3 regions of the Streptomyces pseudoechinosporeus genome follow, and region 3 is predicted to be linked to each of the others. Evidence: riboswitches for the same ligand, from Rfam matches in the RefSeq annotation. Region 3 holds a riboswitch; each other region holds the start of a gene.
What was found. Region 3 has a riboswitch for ZMP and ZTP ahead of ACYVO6_RS42100 (glycine hydroxymethyltransferase). Riboswitches for the same ligand answer to the same signal wherever they lie in the genome.
Positions count from the first base shown of each region.

Region 1: linked by a shared signal. The riboswitch ahead of folP (dihydropteroate synthase) and the one ahead of ACYVO6_RS42100 (glycine hydroxymethyltransferase) in region 3 are both predicted to bind ZMP and ZTP.
Region 2: linked by a shared signal. The riboswitch ahead of ACYVO6_RS16735 (bifunctional 5,10-methylenetetrahydrofolate dehydrogenase/5,10-methenyltetrahydrofolate cyclohydrolase) and the one ahead of ACYVO6_RS42100 (glycine hydroxymethyltransferase) in region 3 are both predicted to bind ZMP and ZTP.

Region 1 covers NZ_BAAGPS010000023.1:137,693-144,846, reverse strand. Annotated here, with positions in the region: gene ACYVO6_RS24055 (D-arabinono-1,4-lactone oxidase) at 1-550, shown strand, start outside; gene sepH (septation protein SepH) at 1,024-2,088, shown strand; gene ACYVO6_RS24045 (sulfurtransferase) at 2,173-3,000, opposite strand; gene ACYVO6_RS24040 (VOC family protein) at 3,313-4,107, shown strand; gene ACYVO6_RS24035 (hypothetical protein) at 4,265-4,435, shown strand; ZMP/ZTP riboswitch at 4,578-4,670, shown strand; gene folP (dihydropteroate synthase) at 4,720-5,544, shown strand; gene ACYVO6_RS24025 (NUDIX domain-containing protein) at 5,541-5,933, shown strand; gene thyX (FAD-dependent thymidylate synthase) at 5,989-6,774, opposite strand; partial or broken gene ACYVO6_RS24015 (UTRA domain-containing protein) at 6,772-7,119, shown strand.
Region 2 covers NZ_BAAGPS010000011.1:49,085-56,238, forward strand. Annotated here, with positions in the region: gene ACYVO6_RS16715 (DUF397 domain-containing protein) at 1-8, opposite strand, end outside; gene ACYVO6_RS16720 (helix-turn-helix domain-containing protein) at 5-835, opposite strand; gene ACYVO6_RS16725 (ATP-binding protein) at 996-1,427, shown strand; gene ACYVO6_RS16730 (DUF4037 domain-containing protein) at 1,627-2,736, shown strand; ZMP/ZTP riboswitch at 2,895-2,981, shown strand; gene ACYVO6_RS16735 (bifunctional 5,10-methylenetetrahydrofolate dehydrogenase/5,10-methenyltetrahydrofolate cyclohydrolase) at 3,004-3,870, shown strand; gene ACYVO6_RS16740 (class I SAM-dependent methyltransferase) at 4,007-4,627, opposite strand; gene ACYVO6_RS16745 (alpha/beta hydrolase fold domain-containing protein) at 4,624-5,508, opposite strand; gene ACYVO6_RS16750 (oxidoreductase) at 5,856-6,779, opposite strand; gene ACYVO6_RS16755 (TetR/AcrR family transcriptional regulator) at 6,869-7,154, shown strand, end outside.
Region 3 covers NZ_BAAGPS010000073.1:53,603-60,756, forward strand. Annotated here, with positions in the region: gene ACYVO6_RS42095 (hypothetical protein) at 1-117, shown strand, start outside; gene ACYVO6_RS42100 (glycine hydroxymethyltransferase) at 143-1,597, opposite strand; ZMP/ZTP riboswitch at 1,630-1,718, opposite strand; gene rocD (ornithine--oxo-acid transaminase) at 1,851-3,065, shown strand; partial or broken gene ACYVO6_RS42110 (glutathionylspermidine synthase family protein) at 3,374-3,673, opposite strand; gene pdxR (MocR-like pyridoxine biosynthesis transcription factor PdxR) at 3,838-5,271, opposite strand; gene ACYVO6_RS42120 (carboxymuconolactone decarboxylase family protein) at 5,319-5,825, shown strand; gene ACYVO6_RS42125 (carboxymuconolactone decarboxylase family protein) at 5,822-6,268, shown strand; partial or broken gene ACYVO6_RS42130 (isocitrate lyase/phosphoenolpyruvate mutase family protein) at 6,265-6,414, shown strand; gene ACYVO6_RS42135 (GMC family oxidoreductase) at 6,482-7,154, opposite strand, start outside.

The DNA of each region.
Region 1 (7,154 bases), on a different contig from region 3:
CAACGGCCTCTTCCAGGTGGCCAATTCGGTGGGCCGTGCCGTGCCCGCGACCATCCCGACGATCGCGAAGATCTCCAGCCGAGCCCTTTCGGCGCGCACGTACACGGACATTCCCTACAAGGTCTACACGTCCCCGCGCCGGGTGCGCTTCACAGAGATGGAGTACGCCGTCCCGCGCGCGGCCCTCGTCGAGACGCTGCGCGAACTGAAGGCCATGATCGACCGCTCTCCGCTGCGGATCAGCTTCCCCGTGGAGGTGCGCACCGCGCCCGCAGACGACATCACGCTCTCCACGGCATCCGGCCGGGACAGCGCGTACATCGCGATCCACATGTACAAAGGCACCCCGCATCGGGCGTACTTCACGGCTGCCGAGCGGATCTTCCTCGCGCACGAAGGGCGCCCGCACTGGGGCAAGCTGCACACGCGCGAGGCGGAGTACTTCGCCGGGATCTATCCGCGCTTCGACGAGTTCACCGCCCTCAGGGACCGGCTCGACCCGGACCGGCGCTTCGGAAACGACTACTTGCGGCGGGTATTGGGGACGTAGTCCCGCCATTGGCAACTACGCGAGAACGAGAGGGCCTTGGAGGGGACTCAGAAGGAACTCAGAGCCGGAACGATCAACTTCAGTCGTGACGATCGCGTGAAGATCGCCACGCACCGTGGTCACCGAAACGGCGCCCCCGGTGGCCAACTCCCGACCCCCGCGAGAAGTTGGGCGGCGTGCCGATCCACGCAGGTGGTTCGAATAGAGTACTGTTGCGAGCCCTGGGTCCGGACACCCGCCAGGGCGTCCGGGGCCTTCCAGGACCGCCATGAGGGGGCTCGTTGCACAGGGTGACGGAGTTTGTCACTTAGCGTTGCGAATAGGTAACCGTGCCATAACGGCGATCCAGGGCCAGCGCCCGACACGCCGGGCAACTCGGCAAGGTTGTGGCAGGCTGCACCCGGGCAGGCCACACTCGACTAGCGGAAGCAGCGACGCACGTGACGTCGGCAGGCACCACCCGGGAGGTCCCCATGCCCGAACTGCGTGTCGTGGCCGTCTCTAACGACGGCACACGGCTGGTGCTGAAGGCTGCGGACAGCACGGAGTACACGCTTCCGATTGACGAGCGTCTGCGCGCCGCCGTTCGCGGCGACCGTCCCCGCCTCGGCCAGATCGAGATCGAGGTGGAGAGCCATCTCCGCCCCCGAGACATCCAGGCGCGTATACGCGCAGGCGCCTCCGCCGAAGAGGTCGCCCAACTCGCCGGCATCCCCGTCGATCGCGTACGCCGCTTCGAGGGCCCCGTGCTCGCGGAGCGCGCCTTCATGGCGGAGCGGGCCCGCAAGACCCCGGTCCGCCGGCCCGGCGAGACCACCGGACCCCAGCTCGGCGAGGCAGTGCAGGAGCGGCTGCTGCTGCGCGGCGCCGACAAGGAGACCGTGCAGTGGGACTCGTGGCGGCGCGACGACGGCACCTGGGAGGTCCTGCTCGTCTACCGGGTCGCGGGTGAGCCCCACTCGGCGAGCTGGACGTACGACCCGCCACGGCGGCTCGTACAGGCCGTGGACGAGGAGGCGCGCTCGCTGATCGGCGAGTCCGACGACGACCTCGCCTCGCCCGAGCCCAGCTTCCCGTTCGTGCCGCGTATCGCCCGGCTGCCGCGCGACCGTGAACGCCCGATGGACCGCGCCCTGGAGCGCCAGACGGAACGTCCCGTCCTGCCCGCCCAATCGCCGGAGCCCGAGGAGGAGAGCATCAACGGTGAGCGGGACTCGCTCACCAGCCTCCTGGAGGCGGTGCCCAGCTTCCGTGGCGACATGGTGGTGCCTGAGCGCCCCACCACGACCACGGAGCTTCCGGTGGAGGAGGAGCCCGCCCCGGAGCCCGAGGCGGAGGAGCCCCCGGCGCCCGCGGCCTCGGCCGGTTCGGCGTACGCCGATGTCCTGATGCCGCGCTCGGTGAGCAGCCACCGCGACCGGCTCGTCGGCTCCACCGACCGGCAGGCCGAGGCGGACGGCGTCCGCCCGGGCCGAAGAGCGGCGGTGCCGAGCTGGGACGAGATCGTCTTCGGGACGCGTCGCAAGAAGCAGGAATAGAAAGCGGAAGATGTACGCGGCTGGGGCTCGCGCCACTTCGGGGCGAGCCCTTTTCGCTGCCGTGCGACTGCGGACCGGGCCGGTCTACTGCGGGTCGGGCCCCGTCGCGACCGGGCGGCTGTCGTCCGCCGACCACTGCGACCACGAGCCCGCGTACAGCGCGGCCGGAATGCCCGCGACCTGAAGCGCGAGGATCTCGTGAGCGGCGGAGACGCCCGAGCCGCAGTAGACGCCGACTTCACAAGTGCCGGTCGCACCCAGGGACTTGAAGCGCTCGGCGAGTTCGGCGGCCGGGCGGAAGTGGCCGGATTCCGTCACGTTCTCCGTCGTCGGTGCCGAGACCGCGCCGGGGATATGGCCGCCGATCCGGTCGATCGGCTCGACGTCGCCCCGGTAGCGCTCGGCGGCGCGTGCGTCGAGGAGCAGGCCGGTGCGGGCGAGGGCGGCGGCTCCGTCCGCGTCGAGCAGCGGCAGCGCGCCGGGCGACGGTACGAACGTACCGGCGACCGGAGAGGGAACACCGGCCTCGATGGGGCCGTCCCAGGCCGCGAGTCCGCCGTCAAGGACGCGTACCGACGGGTGACCCGTCCAGCGCAGCAGCCACCAGGCGCGCGCGGCGGCCCAGCCGAGCCCGCCGTCGTACACGACGACGTCTCGGTCCGCGCTGACCCCGGCCGCCCGCATCGCCGCCCCGAAGACCTCCATGTCCGGCAGTGGATGCCGGCCGCTGGCACCGGCCGGAGCTGCGAGTTCGGAGTCCAGGTCCACGTAGGCGGCACCCGGAATGTGACCCTCCTCGTATGCGGAACGCAGGTTCGGGCCGCCCAGTTGCCAGCGGATGTCGAGTAGCACCGGCGGCTTCGGTCCGGCCAGGGCGCTCGCGAGTTCGGCTGCGGAGATGATGGCGTTCATGGCCACCATCCTTGCGTACGGGGTGGCCGCATCGTCCAGGTCCGGTTACTCTGCCCGCCGGACCGGCCCGAGCACACGGCGTACGAGCATGGACACAGGCTGTACAGCCGATGGACACCGCCAGGCAACCGTGGGGATACGGATGGGATACAGCAAATCGGGCATCCTCCAGCCATGCGCCGTCGGCCGGGGCACGCGGCATCCCTGGTGGTGCGAGCGTCGGCACCGGGCGGGGAATCGCGGGGGCAGTACGCGCTGTCGGAAGCGGAAGTGAAGCTGCGGGCGCCCCGGGGCGCCGAGGAAAGAGTGACGATGACCGAGTCACGGGGGTCGACCGGCCTGAACGGCACCGCGCACGCGCCCGGCACACCCTGCTGGGTGAGTCTGATGGTGCACGGGATGGCCGCGACCCAGGAGTTCTATGGAGCACTGTTCGGCTGGAAGTTCCAGCCCGGCCCTCAGCAGCTCGGCCCGTACGTACGCGCCGTGCTCGACGACCATGAGGTGGCCGGGATCGGGCAGTTGCCGCCCGACCGTCATCTGCCCATCGCCTGGACGCCCTATCTCGCCTCGGACGACGTGGATCTGACGGCGGAGACGGTACGGGCCTGCGGCGGCACGGTCGGCGTGGGCCCCCTGGACGCCGGGGATGCGGGCCGGATGGTCATCGCCTCCGATCCCTCGGGCGCCGTGTTCGGCATCTGGCAGACCGCGGCCCACCTCGGCACGGGCATCACCGACGTGCCCGGCACTCCCACATGGAACGAGCTCGTCACACGCGACTCCGCGAGCGTCGCCAAGTTCTACGAAATGCTCTTCGGCTACGAGAAAGAGCCGCTCGTCTCCGCGGACTCCGACTACATCACCCTGCACATCGAGGGCCGCCCGGTGGCCGGCATCCGCGGCGTGGGCCACGCCCTCCCCCGCGACCGGGGCCCGCACTGGATGACGTACTTCGAAGTCGCCGACGTGGATGCCTCCTTGACCGACGTCATCGACCTGGGCGGCCACGTCCTGAAAACGCCCCGCGACACCCCGCACGGCCGCATCGCCACGGTCGCGGACCCCGAGGGGGCGGCGTTCTCCCTCGTACGCACAAGCCACTGAGCAGGAGCCACTGAGTCTGCGGACCGGGCTGTCTCAGCCCTGCGGCACCACGTCCACCGGCAGTATCTTCGGCCACCTGGAGTCGACGCCGGTATGGGTGACTCCAGGCGTTGTCAGCCGCGTCGATCTCACTGCCGCGGCACGCACCGAACGGGCAGTGCGAGGAGCATCTGCCACCCTGATACAGCTCGGCACCCCTCATGCCCCGCTGTTCCACACACTCCACGCGCGCGATCCGCAGGCGGGCGAGACCGTCTACGAACTCGACGAACAGCAGCTCCGCTCCGTCATCGAAGAGCTCGGTCCGGTTCCCGACCAGCGTGTATGAGCAGTACCTCCCGGCTTCGCGCTCCCCAGAAAGCCAAGTCTCACCCCGGCCCCGCAGTCCTCAAACAGCACGACGCCCTCCTGCACGGGTCGGAGTTCTGCAGCGGTGTGGGGTTTCGTCGAGATGAGGCCCGGACAGAGTGCAGGTGAGCCGTGACTGGCGTGTCGTGATGGGCATAACCATCGGGGAGCGGCTTCGTCATAATGACGCAGTGCCGCGCGCCTGGGCTTCTTGGGATCGACCTGAGAGGCACCCTGGTGATTCGGCACCTGAATTTCTCCCCCATGGCCACCGGCCGGCCCTGGTTGGTCGGGATCGTCAACATGACCGAGGATTCCTTCTCCGACGGCGGCAGGTTCCTGACCGCTGAGGACGCGGTGGCACACGCCCGGCGACTGCGGTCAGAAGGGGCAGACATCATCGAGCTGGGCCCGGCGGCGAGTCACCCGGGAGCCCGGACGGTGACCGCGGACGAGGAGATAAGACGGCTGGCCCCGGTCATCGACCAGCTGGTCGCCGAGGACATACCGGTGTCCGTCGACTCGTTCCTGCCCGAGACCCAGCGCTTCGCCGGCGCCCACGGTGCCGCGTACCTGAACGACATCCAGGGCTTTCCCGACTCCGCCTTGTACGAGGAGCTGGCCGGTACCGGGTGCCGACTCATCGTCATGCACTCGGTGCAGGGCCGGGGACCCGCCACCAAGGTGGTGACGGATGCCGCAGTCGTCCACAGTGGCATCGAGCGGTTCTTCACGAAGCGCCTGGCCGCACTCGAAGCGGCGGGCATCGGCCGGGACCGGCTGGTCATCGACCCGGGGCTCGGCTACTTCCTCGGCGCCGATCCGGAACCGTCGCTGACGGTCCTGACGGGTCTTGAACAGATGAAGGCTCTGTTCGACGTGCCGGTCCTGGTCTCGCCCTCCCGCAAGTCGTTCCTTCGCGCGCTCACCGGGAGCAGCCTTCTGCGGATCGGCCCGGCCGGCCTGGCGGCGGAGCTGTACGCCGCGCGCCACGGGGCGGACTACATCCGCACCCACGACGTCGCCGCCCTCCGTGACGCCCTCACCATCTTCGAAGCCCTGGAATCGACCAAGGAAGCTGCCAGATGAACCAGCGAGAGGCAATCGTCGCAGTGATCCGGCGCGGACAGCGGGTGCTCGTCATCCAGCGGGGCCCGTCGGCCCGGATGCCGGGCTACTGGGCACCCCTCAGCGGCACGATCGAACCCGGGGAAACGCAGGAGAAGGCCCTGGTCCGGGAGGTGCGCGAGGAAGTCGGCCTGCGAGTTGCTCCGGGGGCCAAGGTCTGGGAGTCGCAGACCCACGACGGAAGATTCCGCCTGCACTGGTGGACCGCCGATGCTGAGGACGGCGAGGTGGTCACGGAGCCGGGCGAAGTGAGCGCCGTACGGTGGGTCACGGCACGGGAGTTCGCAGAGCTGCGGCCCATTTTCGACGGCGATCGCGAGTTCTTCGCCCAGGTGCTGACGCGGCTCTGAGCGGCAGCACATCCTGGCCCGGCCCTTCCTGACGCACCCGCGGCCCAGGTGCTCCTCAGACCTTGCGCCACCCAGGGACCCAGGCGCCGTCCTGGACCTCGTAGTCCCCGAAGAGGGCGGGGGCTTCCTTGACCATCAGCTCACCGACCTTCCCGAACAGCAGACGGATCTCCTCCTCCGCTCCCGAAGCCGTCCGGTTCTCGATGACGTGCCGCAGGGTACGGACGTTGGCCGTCCAGGCCAGACCGGTGGCAACGCCCTCGGGCGCGAACCGGTGCATGAAAGAGGTCTTGGCCTTCTTTTCGCCGAACGGCACACCGGGCTCGTCCAGATGGAAATGGTCGGCCATCCAGTGCTGGAACTCCTCCATCTGCTCCAGCAGCGCAGTGGCACGCTCCATCAACTCGCCGTCTTCCTCGGCCCACTGCGGAAACCAGAACGGCAGGTCGTCCGACCGTACGAAGCGCAGCGACTCCTGCGAGACAGCAGCGCCGGCGCGATGCCGGACGAGTTCATGCGTGACGACCCGGCTGACGTGGTGGACTACGAACGTGAAGTTCACGTGCTCAAGAACCGAGCCGTGCGCGCTGGACAGAATGTTGCGCAGGGACTCGTCCTGGTCGGTGCGGATTCGTGTCACGTTCGGGTTCAGCCCGGGCTCCCAGGAGCGGTAGCAGACACGGCCCGCGAACTCGGCGAGATTCTGCGCGTCATCCAGCTCCCCACGATCCACTCGCTCCAGCCAGTTCTCCCCTCCGACTTCGGCGAGATAGCCGGCCACCTCCTCATAGTCCAGCTGAGGCCTGGCGATGAGACGGACCTGGGGTTCGACGCGGTGCACGAGTTCCTGTCCGACGGTAAGCCGGTTCAGCTGTCGACGAGTTGGGAGCCGTACGAGCTGACGGCCGGCACGCTCGTCGTGCTGCCCGAGGGAGGCCCGCACGCGGGAAAGGGCGTGGTCGACCGCATGGCCGAGATCGGTCTCACGGTCACGCACTCCGTGGAGCGGCCAGAGCCCGGGGAAGCCAATACCGAGGAGGCGACCCTCCTCGGTATCCAGCGGGGCGCGCTCGTCACGCGGATTCAGCGGACGTACTACAGCGACGACGGCCGACCGGTCGAGACGGCTGACATCGTTGTGCCTGCCGCCCTCTGCGAGATCGTGTACGAGGTGCCCGTCTCGTAGCACGAATGCCGAGCCGGAGATCGTCCGATTCGCTC
Region 2 (7,154 bases), on a different contig from region 3:
GTGCTCATAGCGCTCCTCGCAGTTGCTTCAACAGGCTCGCGGAGTCCTCGGGAGTGAGGGCCTGCGAGCGCAGTTTCGCATACCGCATCTGGAGCACGCTGATCGTTTTCGGGTCGGAGATGAGCTGGCCGGTTTCCTGGCCTTCGATGTAGCCGTACCACTGGTTCTGCGGCGTTTCCAGCAGCATCATGGGCCCGTTCAGCCCGGCATGCACACCGCGAGAAAGCGGCAGGACCTGGATCTCGACATTCCTCAGCGAGCCCAACTCCAGGACTTGCTCGATGAGTTCACGAGTGACTTCAGCCCCTCCCGTGCAGCGCTTGAACATGTGCTCATCGAGGATGAAGCTGAACGCGGTGTTCTGCCGCTCCCGCAGCATCCGTTGCCGATCCTGGTGGGCGGTCAGCCGGTCCTCGATCTCCTGGTCGGTGAACAGAGGAAGCCGGTTCTCGAAGAGCGTCCGTGCGTACGCCTCCGTCTGCAACGTGCCCGGAATCAACCGGCATTCGTACGTGCACAGACTGATGGCTGTCTCCTCCAGCCCCGCCCACTTGCGGAACCACGCGGCGAGACCAGGCTGCCGTCCGATCTTGCGGGCCGCCTTCCGGAGGATCCCGTACGCGTTGAGGGCCTGCTCGGCTGCCTCCACGAAGTCGTCCGGAGGCAGGCGTCTGCCTTGTTCGACGGAGGCGAGGAAGTGCACCGAGAACTTCATCTTCCGGGCAAGTTCCTCCTGGGTGAGTCCAGCGTGCTCGCGAAAGCCCTGCAGGACCGCGCCGAAGGTCTGGAGGCTCTCGGAGGGCTCGGGTTCGGTGTTGTTGCTGCCGGTTGTCATTGCGTCGCGTACTCCAGGGTGGTGTTGTGTGCGCAACCGCGCGAAGTCACCCATGGTTACGGTCAGTTAAGCGTCCTGTCTACCCTGAGTACTCGTACGCTGACGTTGCGTACGGGTTGCAGAGCTGGTGACCGCGCGCGTACGCCGCCACCGTGGACGCATGACGAACCACGCCCTGCCCCAAGTCCCGGTCACCGCACGCACGTTCACACAGCGACTGAGCTCGACGCCACGAGGAGCCCGCCTCGCCCGGCGCCTCGTCGCCCACCGGCTCGACGAGTGGGGCCACCCGTACGGCAGCGAGACCAACGACACCCTCACGTCCATCGCGGCCGAGCTCGCGGCGAACGCGGTGCGTCACGGGCGGGTGTCCGGCCGGGACTTCCGCGTACGGCTGACGGAGGACGAGCGAGTGCTCCGTATCGAGGTGTCCGATCAGCGCGGGGACCGGTTGCCGGTGGTAGGGGCGCCAGGCACTGAATCCGAGGGCGGGCGTGGTCTGTTGCTGGTCGCGGGGCTGGCGGCTCGGTGGGGTGTGGACCTCCAGACGGACGGTCCGGGCAAGACGATCTGGGCGGAGGTGCCGCTGTGAGTGGCTCGCGTACACGCACGTGGTGCGGCGGCTGCCCCCAGGCAGGTAGATCTACGAACGTTACAGATTCCCAAGATGTGTAACATTCGCAGCCGGTACACCATGCCCGCCGACGCGGCCACCGCCGCCTTCGGCTCGCGAACCCGGCCCGCACGTAATCCGGTGGTGGGCGGCAGCCCGGTCCCGGCAGAGTGACCGTATGCCGACACGAGCCGCGTTCCTCCCGGGCCTCGAACTCTCCCGGATTCTGTACGAGGAGGCCGTGCGGCCGATCCTCGCCGAGGCGTACCCGGGGCTGCGGTACACGGCCGCCCGGATCGGCTCGGGTTCGGAGGTGCTGGGCTTCGACACGGCACGGTCGGCGGATCATGAATGGGGTCCGCGCCTGAACCTGTTCCTGTCGGACGAGGAGGTCGCCGAGCGTGGCAAGCGCATTCACCGGTTGCTGGCGGAGCGCCTGCCCAAGGAGGTGCGCGGCTGGCCCACGCACTTTCGGCGCCGTGACGACGACGCGCTGGACCCGGTGTCGGGCCACATGGAACTGGTCGACGGGCCCGTCGACCACCGGGTGTCCGTGGACGGGCTCGGGCCGTGGCTCGTGGCGCAGCTCGGCGTGGACGCGCTCGCCACCCCCGAACTGACCGTGCACGACTGGCTTTCCATCCCGCAGCAGCGGCTCCTCGAGGTGACCGCGGGCGCCGTCTTCCACGACGGACTCGGCGCGCTGGACGCCGTACGGCGGCGCCTTGCCTGGTACCCGGACCAGGTGTGGCGTTACCTGCTGGCCTGCCAGTGGCAACGGCTCTCCCAGGAGGAGGCGTTCGTCGGCCGTTGCGCGGAGGTCGGGGACGACCTCGGCTCCGCGGTGGTCGCCGCGCGCCTGGTACGCGACCTGATGCGGCTGTGCCTCCTCCTGTCGCGGACATACGCCCCGTACAGCAAATGGCTCGGCAGCACCTTCGCCCGACTGCCGGTGGCGGCTGACCTGACCCCGTCGCTGCGCGGTGCGCTCGCCGCGACGGAGTACGCGGACCGGGAACGGCACCTCTGCGACGCGTACGAGAAGGTCGCCACCCTCCACAACGCCTCCGGCGTCACCGACCCGATCGACCCCACCCGCCGCCGCTACCACAACCGCCCGTTCCTGGTCCTCCACGCCGAACGCTTCGCCCAGGCCCTGAACCAGACGGTCACCGACCCGGAACTGCGCTCCCGCCCACTGATCGGCAGCGTGGATCAGTGGGCGGACAGCACTGACTTCCTCTCTGGCGCGCCCCGTGGCATCGCCGGCCCCCACCCCTATCCGTGAAAAGCGTGAACAGTCACGGGGAAGATGTCCTTCGGACGCTCAAGCGAGCGGTACGCGAACACCGTGGGGGGAAGTGCTCACGCTTTGCGACACAGCACCCCCCCGGGGGGGTGCGGGATCTTCGTCATTCCCGGGGCCGTTCACGTCCACTACAGTGCGACGTGGGCCGTGACTGGCGCTGAGGTGGAGCACCACCGGGGAGCGGCCCGACGAATCGGTCGATGCCGTGCGCCTGGGCGAGTGGTCAACTACGCCTGGAAGGCGGCCATGTCCCCGACACAGACGGCCCAGCTCATGAACGGCACCGGACTCGCCCGGCGCATCATCGAGGAGACCGCCGCCCGCGCGGCGCAGATCTCACAGCGCACCAGCGTGGCGCCATGCCTGGCGACGGTACTGGTGGGCGAGGACCCGGCATCCGTGACGTACGTCCGTATGAAGCGGGCCCGCTGCGCGAAGGCCGGCATCACCTCCCGCCATGTCGGTCTGCCCGCCACCGCCACGACCGCCGAACTGGTCGACACGCTCGCCGCCCTGTCCCAGGACCCCGGGGTGCACGGCATCCTGCTGCAGCACCCTGCGGGTGAACACATCGACGAGCGCGCGGCGTTCGAAGCCATCGCCCCGGAGAAGGACGTCGACGGCGTCACGGTGCACTCCTTCGGCGCGATGAGCTTCGGGCTGCCCGGCTTCGTATCGTGCACGCCCGGCGGGATCATGCGGCTGCTGGACGAGTACGATGTCGACCCCGCGGGCCAGCATGCCGTCGTTGTCGGCCGCAGCGCGATCCTCGGCAAACCGGTCGGGATGCTCCTGCTCGCCAAGGACGCCACGGTGACGTACTGCCACTCCCGCACCGCGGACCTGTCCGCTGTCCTCCGGGAAGCGGACATCCTGGTGGCGGCCGTAGGACAGCCCCGGTTGATCCGCGGAGAGGACATCAAACCGGGGGCGGTGGTGATCGACGCCGGATACAACCCAGGCAACATCGGCGACGTGGATTTCGACACCGCCCGCACCCGCGCCCGCCTGATCACTCCCGTCCCTGGCGGCGTCGGACCGATGACCATCACCGTCCTGCTCTCGCAGACCGTGGACGCCGCCGCGCGTCAGCTCGAAGTCCCGGAACGCTGAGACCATCCTCAACTGCAGGCCCCACTCCGCTGATCACGAAGCTCGGTGGGGGTGCGCCGGGTGGCGTGTGACGAAGCCCGGACTCTAGCGAGCGGTCTCGTGCTGAGGGCCGGGGCAACGAACTTGACCTTGCGGCCTACTTCGACCTCGAGTCTCGGGATGCTGTTCCCAGCATGTGGAAGGAGACAGGAATCCGCGCTTCAGGGAAGAGGAAGCGGTCGAGGTGCTCAATGGTGAATCCCGCCCGCGTGATGGCTTCTTGAGTGTCGCGGCCGGTGTGACACCCGCCGACGAGGAGCGGCCAGACGGTGGCGTCCAGCAGGTGCTGAACTCGGATGAGGCCGGAGGTATCGGCGCGGATGTGTTCCAGGAAACGGAGTTGTCCACCTGGTCTGAGTACGCGGAGGGCTTCACCGAGGGCCACGTTGAGATCGGGGACCGTGCACAGCACGAACGAGAACACCGCGGCAACGAAGCTCTTACCGGGAACGGAAAGCCTTTCAGCACTGCCGGCGGCGACATGGATCGGAACGGGCGCCTGCTGTGCGGCGGCTTCTGCGAGTCGCCTCAGGTGTGGTTCGGGTTCGACCGCCAGTACGTGGGTGACGGTTGGCGGGTAGTGGGTGAAGTTCGCGCCGTCCCCGGCACCGATCTCCCGACCGGAGCGGACATCATCGTGCGCGAGGTCCAAGACATCTGTCTGGGGCGACCAGAGGAAGCTTGCGTCCACGCCGGCAGGACCGTCGTCTGTGGTCAACTGGCCGTGATGCGGTCTGCTGCATCGTGTAGCGCGTGGCGTGCTTCATGGGTCCAAGCTGCCGCGACGAAGACGTGGAATGCGGCGGGGTAGATACGCAGGTCCACCTTGGTGCCCGCGGCGTTGGTTTTGGCTGCGAACTTCTTCGCATCGGGCAGGAAGATGTCGTGACCCCCCTGGTAGATGAACGTCTGCGGCAGTTTCTCGAGGGTGTCGTAGAGCGGGCTGACGAGGGGGTCGGTGGTGCTTCGGGCTCCTGCCCAATCCCCGCCGGCGGCGGCGAGCCCCTGAGGAGCGAGGATGGGGTCGAGGCCGGTGATGGCGGCGATGTCGGGATTGCTCATGGTGACATCGACCCACGGGGAGAACAGAAACAGGCCGTTCGGCGCCCGAAGACCCTTTTCACGGTAGAGAATCGCCTGGCCGATGGCCAGACCCGCCCCGGCGGAGTCGCCGACGAGGAACACCGGGTCGTTCCCGGCCCGCTCGGCCACTGTCCGGTAGACGTCTTCGAGGAGCTGGTAGGCATCGTCGGCGGTGTGCTCGGGTCCGAGTCCGTAGAGCGGGACGGTGACCCTCGCTCCCGTCCGGCGGATCAGCGTCGCGATGATCCGCCAGTGCATGCCGGCCAGCGGGTAGATGTAGGCGCCGCCATGGGTGTAAATCAGGTTTGTGTTCCTGCGGCCCGACTTCGGGGTCAGCGTAATGACCTGGTGGCCGTGGACAGTATCGGTGGCGATGGAGCAGGAACGCCGCAACGCTGCCGGGACGGGGGCAGCCGGGTGGGGGCGGGCCATGGACTTCCGCATGCTTTCCACCGTGACGAAAGTGTTCGGTCTCAGGCGCAGGAGGGGGCGCGTCAGGTTCATGGTCAAAGACACGGTCCGCTCCTTGAAGGGGGCTTGGCGCCCCTGTAAGTCGGTGGTGCAGGGATAGATGCGTAGCGGCTGGCGAGATACTTGACGATGCCCGTCATCGACCGCTCTCTGGCACGTGCGGGCCCGCTCAATCCGTTGTTTCCCAAGGCTGACCTGCCAGACGTACCCCTGGTGGTGCCCATGGAGATCACCCTGCGTGCCGCCCGCCACCCTGGTCGGTGACCCAAACCGAGGGGGCGAGACCGCGTGCGGGCCCGGAACGACGGGAAGATCACCCCGGCGAGAAACCTGTTCGACCCGCACGTTCCATGATCGACTGAGATACAGCTTCCAACTACACGGCGTTGGTACTAGCGCCCGGCGGCCGGCTGCTCCACCGGCCAGCTCACGCCCGTCAGCTCCTCCGACACCGTCCACAACCGCCGCGCCGCCGCCGCATCGCTCGCCGCCGCCGACCGTCCGACCAGCGTCGGCCCTCCGCGCATCTCGCCCCGCCCGTCGGGCCCGACGTAGCTCGCTCCGGGCAGGTCCTGCGTCGCGGCGTACAGCGTCGGCAGGGCGCCCGCCTTGTCGTCCTGGGCGAAGAACCTGTTGCCGACCTTTATGAACGTCTTCATCACCGGATTCGCGGCATGGCTCATCAGGTTGGTCGCCGCCCAGCCGGGGTGGGCGGCGAGGGAGCGGACCGGGGAGCCGGACTCCGTCAGGCGGCGCTGGAGTTCCAGCGTGAAGAGAAGGTTCGCCAGCTTCGACTGGGCGTACGCGCGCCGCGGGTCGTAGTCGGACCTCCAGTTCAGGTCCTCGAAGCGGATCCGTCCGTCGGCCCAGCGGTGGGCGCCGGAGGCCACCGTCACCACCCGGTCGGTGATGTGCGGCAGGAGCAGGTTCGTCAGCGCGAAGTGGCCCAGATGGTTCGTGCCGAACTGCATCTCGAAGCCGTCCGCGGTCCGCCGCATCGGCAGCATCATCACGCCGGCGTTGTTGATCAGCAGGTCCAGCGGCCGGGCCTCCCAGGCGTCCGCGAACTCCCGTACGGAGGTCAGGTCCGCCAGGTCCAGACGCCGTACCTCGGTGCTGCCGTTCACCGTCGCCGCCGCTGTCTGCCCGCGCTCCAGGTCCCGTACCGCGAAGACCACGTGTGCGCCCGCACGCGCCAGCGCGTCCGCCGCGGTGAGGCCGATGCCGCTGTTGGCGCCGGTGACGACCGCCGTGCGGCCGGTGAGGTCGGGGAGGCGGGTCGCGTCCCATGCGTTGTTCTTCGTCTTCTCAGCCATGAGTCGAATGTAGGCGTCGACAACAATGCTGTCAATGGCAACAATGATGGCAACGACAACTATGCTGGCGCTGCCCACATGGAGTTACGATGTCCCGCATGCCTGAAAGCCGCCCCTACCACCACGGAGACCTGCGAGCCGCCCTGCTCGCAGCCGCAGAACGCACCCTGCGTGAGAAGGGGGCCGGTTCCCTGTCGCTGCGCGAGCTCGCCCGCGAGGTCGGCGTGAGCCATGCCGCGCCCGGCCGGCACTTCAAGGACAAGCAGGCCCTGCTCAACGCCTTGGCGCTGGCCGGGTACGAGCGACTGGGCCAGGCCCTGGACGCCGCCTACGCCCCCGCACTTCCCCTCGAACTCCGGCTCACCGCCCTCGGTC
Region 3 (7,154 bases):
ATACCGGGTCTCGCGGCGGGCCTGGCCCTGGGCTCCGGCGGCGGCCTCCTGATACGCCGCGCACAGCACGACTCCGGGCCGCCGCGGGAACCACGACAGGAACTGATCGACTTGTGAGACGAGCAGTCGCCTCCCGGTGGCCTCAGCCCAGGTCGATCTCCGGGTACAGCGGGAACGCGGCCACCAGATCCGTGGCCCGGTGGGAGATCTCGTCCGCGACCTTCGGGTCGAGCACGTGCTGGGCCTTGGAGGGAGCGCCCTTCGCGGTCGTGCCGGGCTCCGTGGTCGTGAGGACCCGGTCGATCAGGCCGGCGACCTCGTCCATCTCGGCGGTTCCCAGGCCACGCGTGGTGAGGGCGGGGGTGCCGATGCGAATGCCGGAGGTGTACCAGGCGCCGTTGGGGTCGGCGGGGATGGCATTGCGGTTGGTGACGATGCCCGAGTCGAGCAGGGCGGTCTCGGCCTGGCGGCCGGTGAGGCCGTAGGAGGAGGCGACATCGATCAGGTTGAGGTGGTTGTCGGTGCCGCCGGTGACGAGGGTGGCGCCGCGGCGCATCAGGCCCTCGGCGAGGGCGCGGGAGTTGTCGACGACGGCCTGGGCGTAGTCGCGGAACTCGGGGCGGCGGGCCTCGGCGAGCGCGACGGCCTTGGCGGCCATGACATGCGGAAGGGGGCCGCCGAGCACCATCGGGCAGCCGCGGTCGACCTGGTCCTTGAGGGAGTCGTCACACAGGACCATGCCGCCGCGCGGGCCGCGCAGCGACTTGTGGGTGGTGGTCGTGACGATCTGGGCGTGCGGGACGGGGTCGAAGTCGCCGGTGAGGACCTTGCCGGCGACGAGGCCGGCGAAGTGCGCCATGTCGACCATCAGCGTCGCGCCGACCTCGTCGGCGATCTCACGCATGATGCGGAAGTTCACAAGACGGGGGTACGCGGAATAGCCGGCGACGATGATCAGGGGCTTGAACTCACGGGCGGAGGTGCGCAGGGCCTCGTAGTCGATGAGGCCGGTGGCGGGGTCGGTGCCGTAGGAACGCTGGTCGAACATCTTGCCGGAGATGTTCGGGCGGAAGCCGTGGGTGAGGTGGCCGCCGGCGTCCAGGGACATGCCGAGCATGCGCTGGTTGCCGAAGGCCTGGCGGAGCTCGGCCCAGTCGGCCTCGGAGAGGTCGTTGACGTTACGGACACCGGCCTTCGCGAGCGCCGGGGCCTCCACGCGGTCGGCGAGGACGGCCCAGAAGGCGACGAGGTTGGCGTCGATGCCGGAGTGCGGCTGGGCGTAGGCGTGCTGGGCGCCGAAGAGTTCGCGGGCGTGCTCGGCGGCGAGGGCTTCGACGGTGTCGACGTTGCGGCAGCCGGCGTAGAAGCGGCGGCCGACGGTGCCCTCGGCGTACTTGTCGCTGAACCAGTTGCCCATGGCCAGCAGGGTGGCCGGAGAGGCGTAGTTCTCGGAGGCGATCAGCTTGAGCATCTCGCGCTGGTCGGCGACCTCCTGGCCGATGGCGTCGGCGACCCGGGGCTCGACGGCACGGATCACTTCGAGGGCGCTGCGGAAGGCGGTGGATTCGGTGGAGAGGGGCGCAGAGTGGTCGGACATGAGGGACCTCCGGACGTGGCGTTCAGCGTTCACGGTTCGGCCCAGGCGCACGGCACTTGTTCGTCACGGGCCGCTCCCCGATGGTCGGTCCCATCCCAGCGCGCCAGTCACGGCCCGCCGGTCAGCCTACCGGCCCCGCCTGATCGCCAGGTCCCCGAGTCCACCATGCGAGCGACGATGCAGGCGACGATGGGAAGGGGCCACAAACCGCCCGGTGCCCTGAGAGAAACGTGCCGTGAGGAATGGAGATCCCATGGATCCCGTGACCCGTACGGAGGCGCTGATCGCCTCGGCCGAAGCGCACAGCGCGCACAACTACCACCCGCTGCCGGTCGTCGTGGCCACGGCGGACGGGGCGTGGATGACGGATGTCGAGGGGCGCCGTTTTCTCGATCTGCTGGCCGGATACTCCGCGCTCAATTTCGGGCACCGCAACAGACGGCTGATCGACGCGGCCAGAGCGCAGCTGGAGCGGGTGACGCTGACGTCGCGGGCGTTTCATCACGACCGGTTCGCCGAGTTCTGCGCGCGGCTGGCGGAGCTGTGCGGCATGGAGATGGTGCTGCCGATGAACACGGGCGCGGAGGCGGTGGAGTCGGCCGTGAAGACCGCGCGGAAGTGGGGGTACCGGGTCAAGGGCGTGCTCGACGGTATGGCGAAGATCGTCGTGGCGGGCGACAACTTCCACGGGCGTACGACGACGATCATCAGCTTCTCCACGGATGCGGAGGCGCGGGCGGACTTCGGCCCGTACACGCCGGGCTTCGAGATCGTGCCGTACGGCGATCTGACCGCGATGCGCGAGGCGATCACGGAGAACACCGTCGCCGTGCTGCTGGAACCGATCCAGGGCGAGGCGGGGGTGCGGGTGCCGCCGGCCGGTTATCTCGCGGGCGTACGGAAGTTGACGCGCGAGCGGAATGTCCTGTTCATCGCGGATGAGATCCAGTCAGGGCTGGGGCGGACGGGCCGGACCTTCGCGTGTGAGCACGAGGGTGTGGTGCCGGACATGTATGTGCTGGGCAAGGCGCTCGGGGGCGGGGTCGTGCCGGTGTCGGCGGTGGTGTCGAGCGCCGAGGTGCTCGGCTTGTTCCGGCCCGGAGAGCACGGTTCGACGTTCGGCGGGAATCCGCTGGCCTGTGCGGTGGCGATCGAGGTCATCGCCATGCTGCGGTCCGGTCAGTTCCAGGCGCGGTCCGCGGAGCTGGGTGATCATCTGCATCGCGAGCTGGAGGTGTTGCGCGACACGGGCAGGGTGACGCAGGTCCGGGGGCGCGGGCTGTGGGCGGGGATCGACATCGCGCCGGCGTACGGCACGGGCCGTGAGGTCTCGGAAAAGCTGATGGACCGGGGTGTGCTGGTCAAGGACACCCACGGTTCCACCATCCGGATCGCGCCGCCGCTGGTGATCAGTAAGGAGGACCTGGACTGGGGGCTGGCCCAACTCCGGGCGGTACTGGGCGCCTAAGCGGCCTCGGGGAGGTGAGGCACGCCCCCACGCCTCCCCCACTGCCTTAAAGGCGTGGGAGGTACCCCCAGGCACGGCACCTCGCCGCACTGCCGCATCACCCAAGTACGTCCAGTACGAGGGCGATGCGGCAGCACGCCGATGCTCCCCCAGCTACCTCCCCCAGCTACCTCCCCCAGCTACCGCTGGGGGTGCCCCCAGAGGTGCCCCCAGCACCGGACGACGCGGGAACGCACCCCACCTCCCCGAGGCCGCTTAGAGATTCGCCGGATTCAGAGGATCACCGGGACTCAGAGAATCACTGACGCTCAGAGGATCACGTGCGGCAGAAAGCGGGCGTACTCGTCCGTGATCAGGCCGGAGGACTCGCGGATGCCGAGGCCCGCCGACTCGTGCTCGACGACCCAGGCGCCGAGGACGACACGGTTGCCGTCGAAGGAGGGAAGGGGGGCCAACTCCTGGTAGCAGCAAGGTTCTTCACGGATCACCGCGGCGTTTCCGGGGTCGTGGACCGTGACGCCGGCGCCCTCGCGGCCGAGGAGGGGCTTGGCGACGTAACCGGTGGTGGTGGCGAGTTCGCGAGGGCCGTAGAGATGGGCGGGGAGGAGGGCGGTGAGTGCCGCCGCCAAGAGCCCCATCCCGCCGAGTACGACCGTGCCCGACCGCAGTTGCCGTCGTGAGTCCGCCATGTCCGCTCCCCCGTGACCGTTCACCATCAAGTTCTCGGCCCTCAGCTTATGGATCATGACCGTGGCCGCCGCATTCGGAGCTCTTAAGGCAGCACCCTGCACAAGGCGTCCAGTGCGCCCGTCCAGGCGTGGTCCGGTGGTGTGCCGTAGCCCACGACGAGGGCGTCGTACGGGTCGGTCGCGGTGTCCGCGTGGCGGTAGCGGGTCAGGCCGTGGACCGCCAGGCCCTGCCAAGCAGCTGCCTGGACCACCGACTGCTCGGTGCCGGGCGGGAGTTGGAGGACGGCGTGAAGGCCGGCCGCGATGCCGGTGGCCCGTACCGAAGGGGCGTGGGAAGCAAGCGCCGTGACGAGTTGGTCGCGGCGGCGGCGATAGCGGAGGCGGGCCGCGCGGACATGGCGGTCGTACGCCCCCGAGGTGATGAACTCCGCCAGGGTCAGCTGGTCCAGGACCCCGCACGAGTCCGTCCCGCCCTTCGCCGACGTGACCTCCGACGCCGGCGACGGCGGCAGAACCATCCAGCCGAGCCGCAGCCCGGGAGCCAGGGACTTGCTCGCGGTGCCCAGGTACACGACGCGATCCGGGTCGAGTCCTTGAAGCGCCCCCACCGGCTGCCTGTCGTAACGGAACTCCCCGTCGTAATCGTCCTCCAGGATCAGCCCGCCGGTCCGCCGCGCCCAGTCCACGAGGGCGGCCCGCCGGTCGGACTGCAGTGGTACGCCCATCGGGAACTGGTGCGAAGGGGTCAGCAGGATCGCCCGGGCATCGGCGAAGGCCGCCCCCACCCCCGTACCCGCACCCGCCAGGCCATCCGTGGACGTACCCGACTCGTCGAACGGCAGCGGCATGGTCCGCAGCCCCGCCGCCTCCGCCAACTTCCAGTGCACGTCAAGCCCGTACGACTCCACGGCGAGCGAGCGCAGCCCCCGCTGCCGCAGCACCGTGCCGAGCAGGCGCAGGCCGTGGGCGAAGCCGGAGCAGATGACGATGCGTTCGGGATCGGCGCGTACGCCGCGGGCGCGGGCCAGGTAGGCGGCGAGGGCGGTGCGGAGTTCGACGCGGCCTCGCGGGTCGCCGTAGCCGAGGGCGTCGTGCGGCGCCGTGGCCAGTGCGCGGCGGGCCGCCTTCAGCCACTCGGCGCGGGGGAACGAGGCGAAGTCGGGGGTGCCGGGTACGAGGTCGTACGTCGGCCCGCGCGGCGAGCGCGGCCGTGGAGCCGCTGACGAGTCCGGCGCCGCCACGGCCCGTTCCGCCACGCGCGTGCCCGAGCCCTGGCGTGCGGTGAGCCAGCCCTCGGCGACGAGATCGGCGTACGCGTCGGCGACCGTGTTGCGCGCGATGCCGAGGTCGGCGGCGAGCGACCGCGACGAAGGCAGCCGCGTCCCGGGCGCGAGCCGCCCGCCGCGCACGGCCTCGCGCAGCGCGTCGGTGAGCCCTCGGCGCAGGCCGGGGCCGGTCAGTTCGGCATGCAGGTCGACGTGCAGGTCGACGCCCAAAGTGGCCCATGATTTCGCCATAAAAATGGACCATACCCCTGGGCTACTTCGCTCCTAGGGTCGAGGGCATGACTACGAACGACGACACGACGGCCGCGGAGTACGCACCCGAACAGCCGGCCCGGATGCACTGGGCCCAGCTCGCCCCCGAGGTCTACAAGGCGATGATCCGCCTCGACACGGCCGCCAAGCAGGGTCTTGACCACAAGCTGTACGAGTTGGTGAAGATCCGCGCCTCACAGATCAATCACTGCGCCTTCTGCATCGACATGCACACCAAGGACGCCCTCGCGGCAGGCGAGAGCGTCGAGCGGATCATCCAGCTCAGCGCCTGGGACGAGTCGCGGCACTTCTACACCGAAAAGGAACTCGCGGCGCTGGAGCTGACCGAGGCGGTGACCATCCTGACGGATGGTTTCGTGTCCGACGAGGTGTACGAGAAGGCCGCCAAGCACTTCGACGAGGCCGAGCTGGCGCAGTTGATCTCCGCGATCGCAGTGATCAACGCGTGGAACCGGTTCGGGGTGACCTTCCGTATGACCCCGGGGCACTACCAGCCGGGGCAGCACAAGTGACGGCGCGGACCACCCACCTCGACCCCGAAGTCGGCAAGGCCATGTCCGCGCTGAGCGCCGCCGCCAAGCAGGGCCTCGGCGACCCCGGGCTCGCCGAGCTGGTCCAGATCCGCGCCTCGCAGCTCAACCACTGCGCGTTCTGCCTCGACATGCACCTTGAGATCGCCCGCAGGCACGGGGTGAGCGAGCCGCAGCTCGATCTCCTCGCCGCCTGGGAGGAGGCCGAGGACGTCTACGACGAACGGGAGCGGGCCGCGCTCGCGCTGACGGAGGCGGTCACGGTCCTGACCGACGGCTACGTGCCGGACGAGGTGTACGAACGGGCGGCGCGACACTTCGATGACACCCAACTCGCCCATCTCATCGGGCTGATCACCGTTATCAACGGGTGGAACCGGCTGATGGTCAGCCGCCGAATCCCGCCGGGAGGATCTGCGTGGTGAACAAGATCGAAACGTTCCGCACGCTGCACGTGGGCCGCGCTCCGGGCGATCCCCAGATCCTCCCCGGCCCATGGGACGCCGCCAGCGCACGCGTGTTCGCCGAGGCCGGTTTTCCGGCGCTCGCGACACCCAGCGCCGGGGTCGCCGATCCGGAACGGGCGACGGAGAAGGAGGACTCAACGGCGGTGGCTTCGGCGGGAGTTCACGTGGCCATCACTCGCCACCTCCGATCAGGTCGACACACTTCTCCCCGACCATGAGCACCCCGATCATCGGGTTCACCGCGGGCATCGCCGGGAAGACGGAGGCGTCGGCGATCCGGATGCCGTCCAGACCACGGATCCTCAACCGCGGGTCGACGACGGCGAGTGAGTCGTCCGGGGCGCCCATCCGGCAGGTTCCCGCCGGGTGGTACACCGTGTGCGCCACCGACCGCGCGTACACGCTGAGCTCCTCGTCGCCCGTGACGTCGGGACCGGGGGCCACCTCGCGCTTCAACCAGCCCGCCAGCGGCTCGGACTTGGCGATCTCGCGGGCGATCCTGATCCCGTCGACCAGGGTGCGGCCGTCGTAGTCGTCCTCGTCCGTGAAGTAACGGAAGTCGAGGGCGGGCTTCTCGGCCGGGTCGGCGCTGGTCAGATAGAGCCTGCCGCGACTGCGCGGCTTGGGGATGTTCGGAGTCATGGAGACGCCATGGGCGGGGCGTTCGTACCCCAGTCGCTCCGGGTTGTCCGTGAACGGAATTTGGTAGAAGTGGAACATCAGGTCGGGGCCCGGCTGTTCGGGATCCCGGCGCACGAACAAACCCGCGTCGGAATCCATCGCGGAGTTCTCGGGAATCGGCCCGTTCGTCTCCCAGACGATCACCGACTCCGGGTGGTCGAGC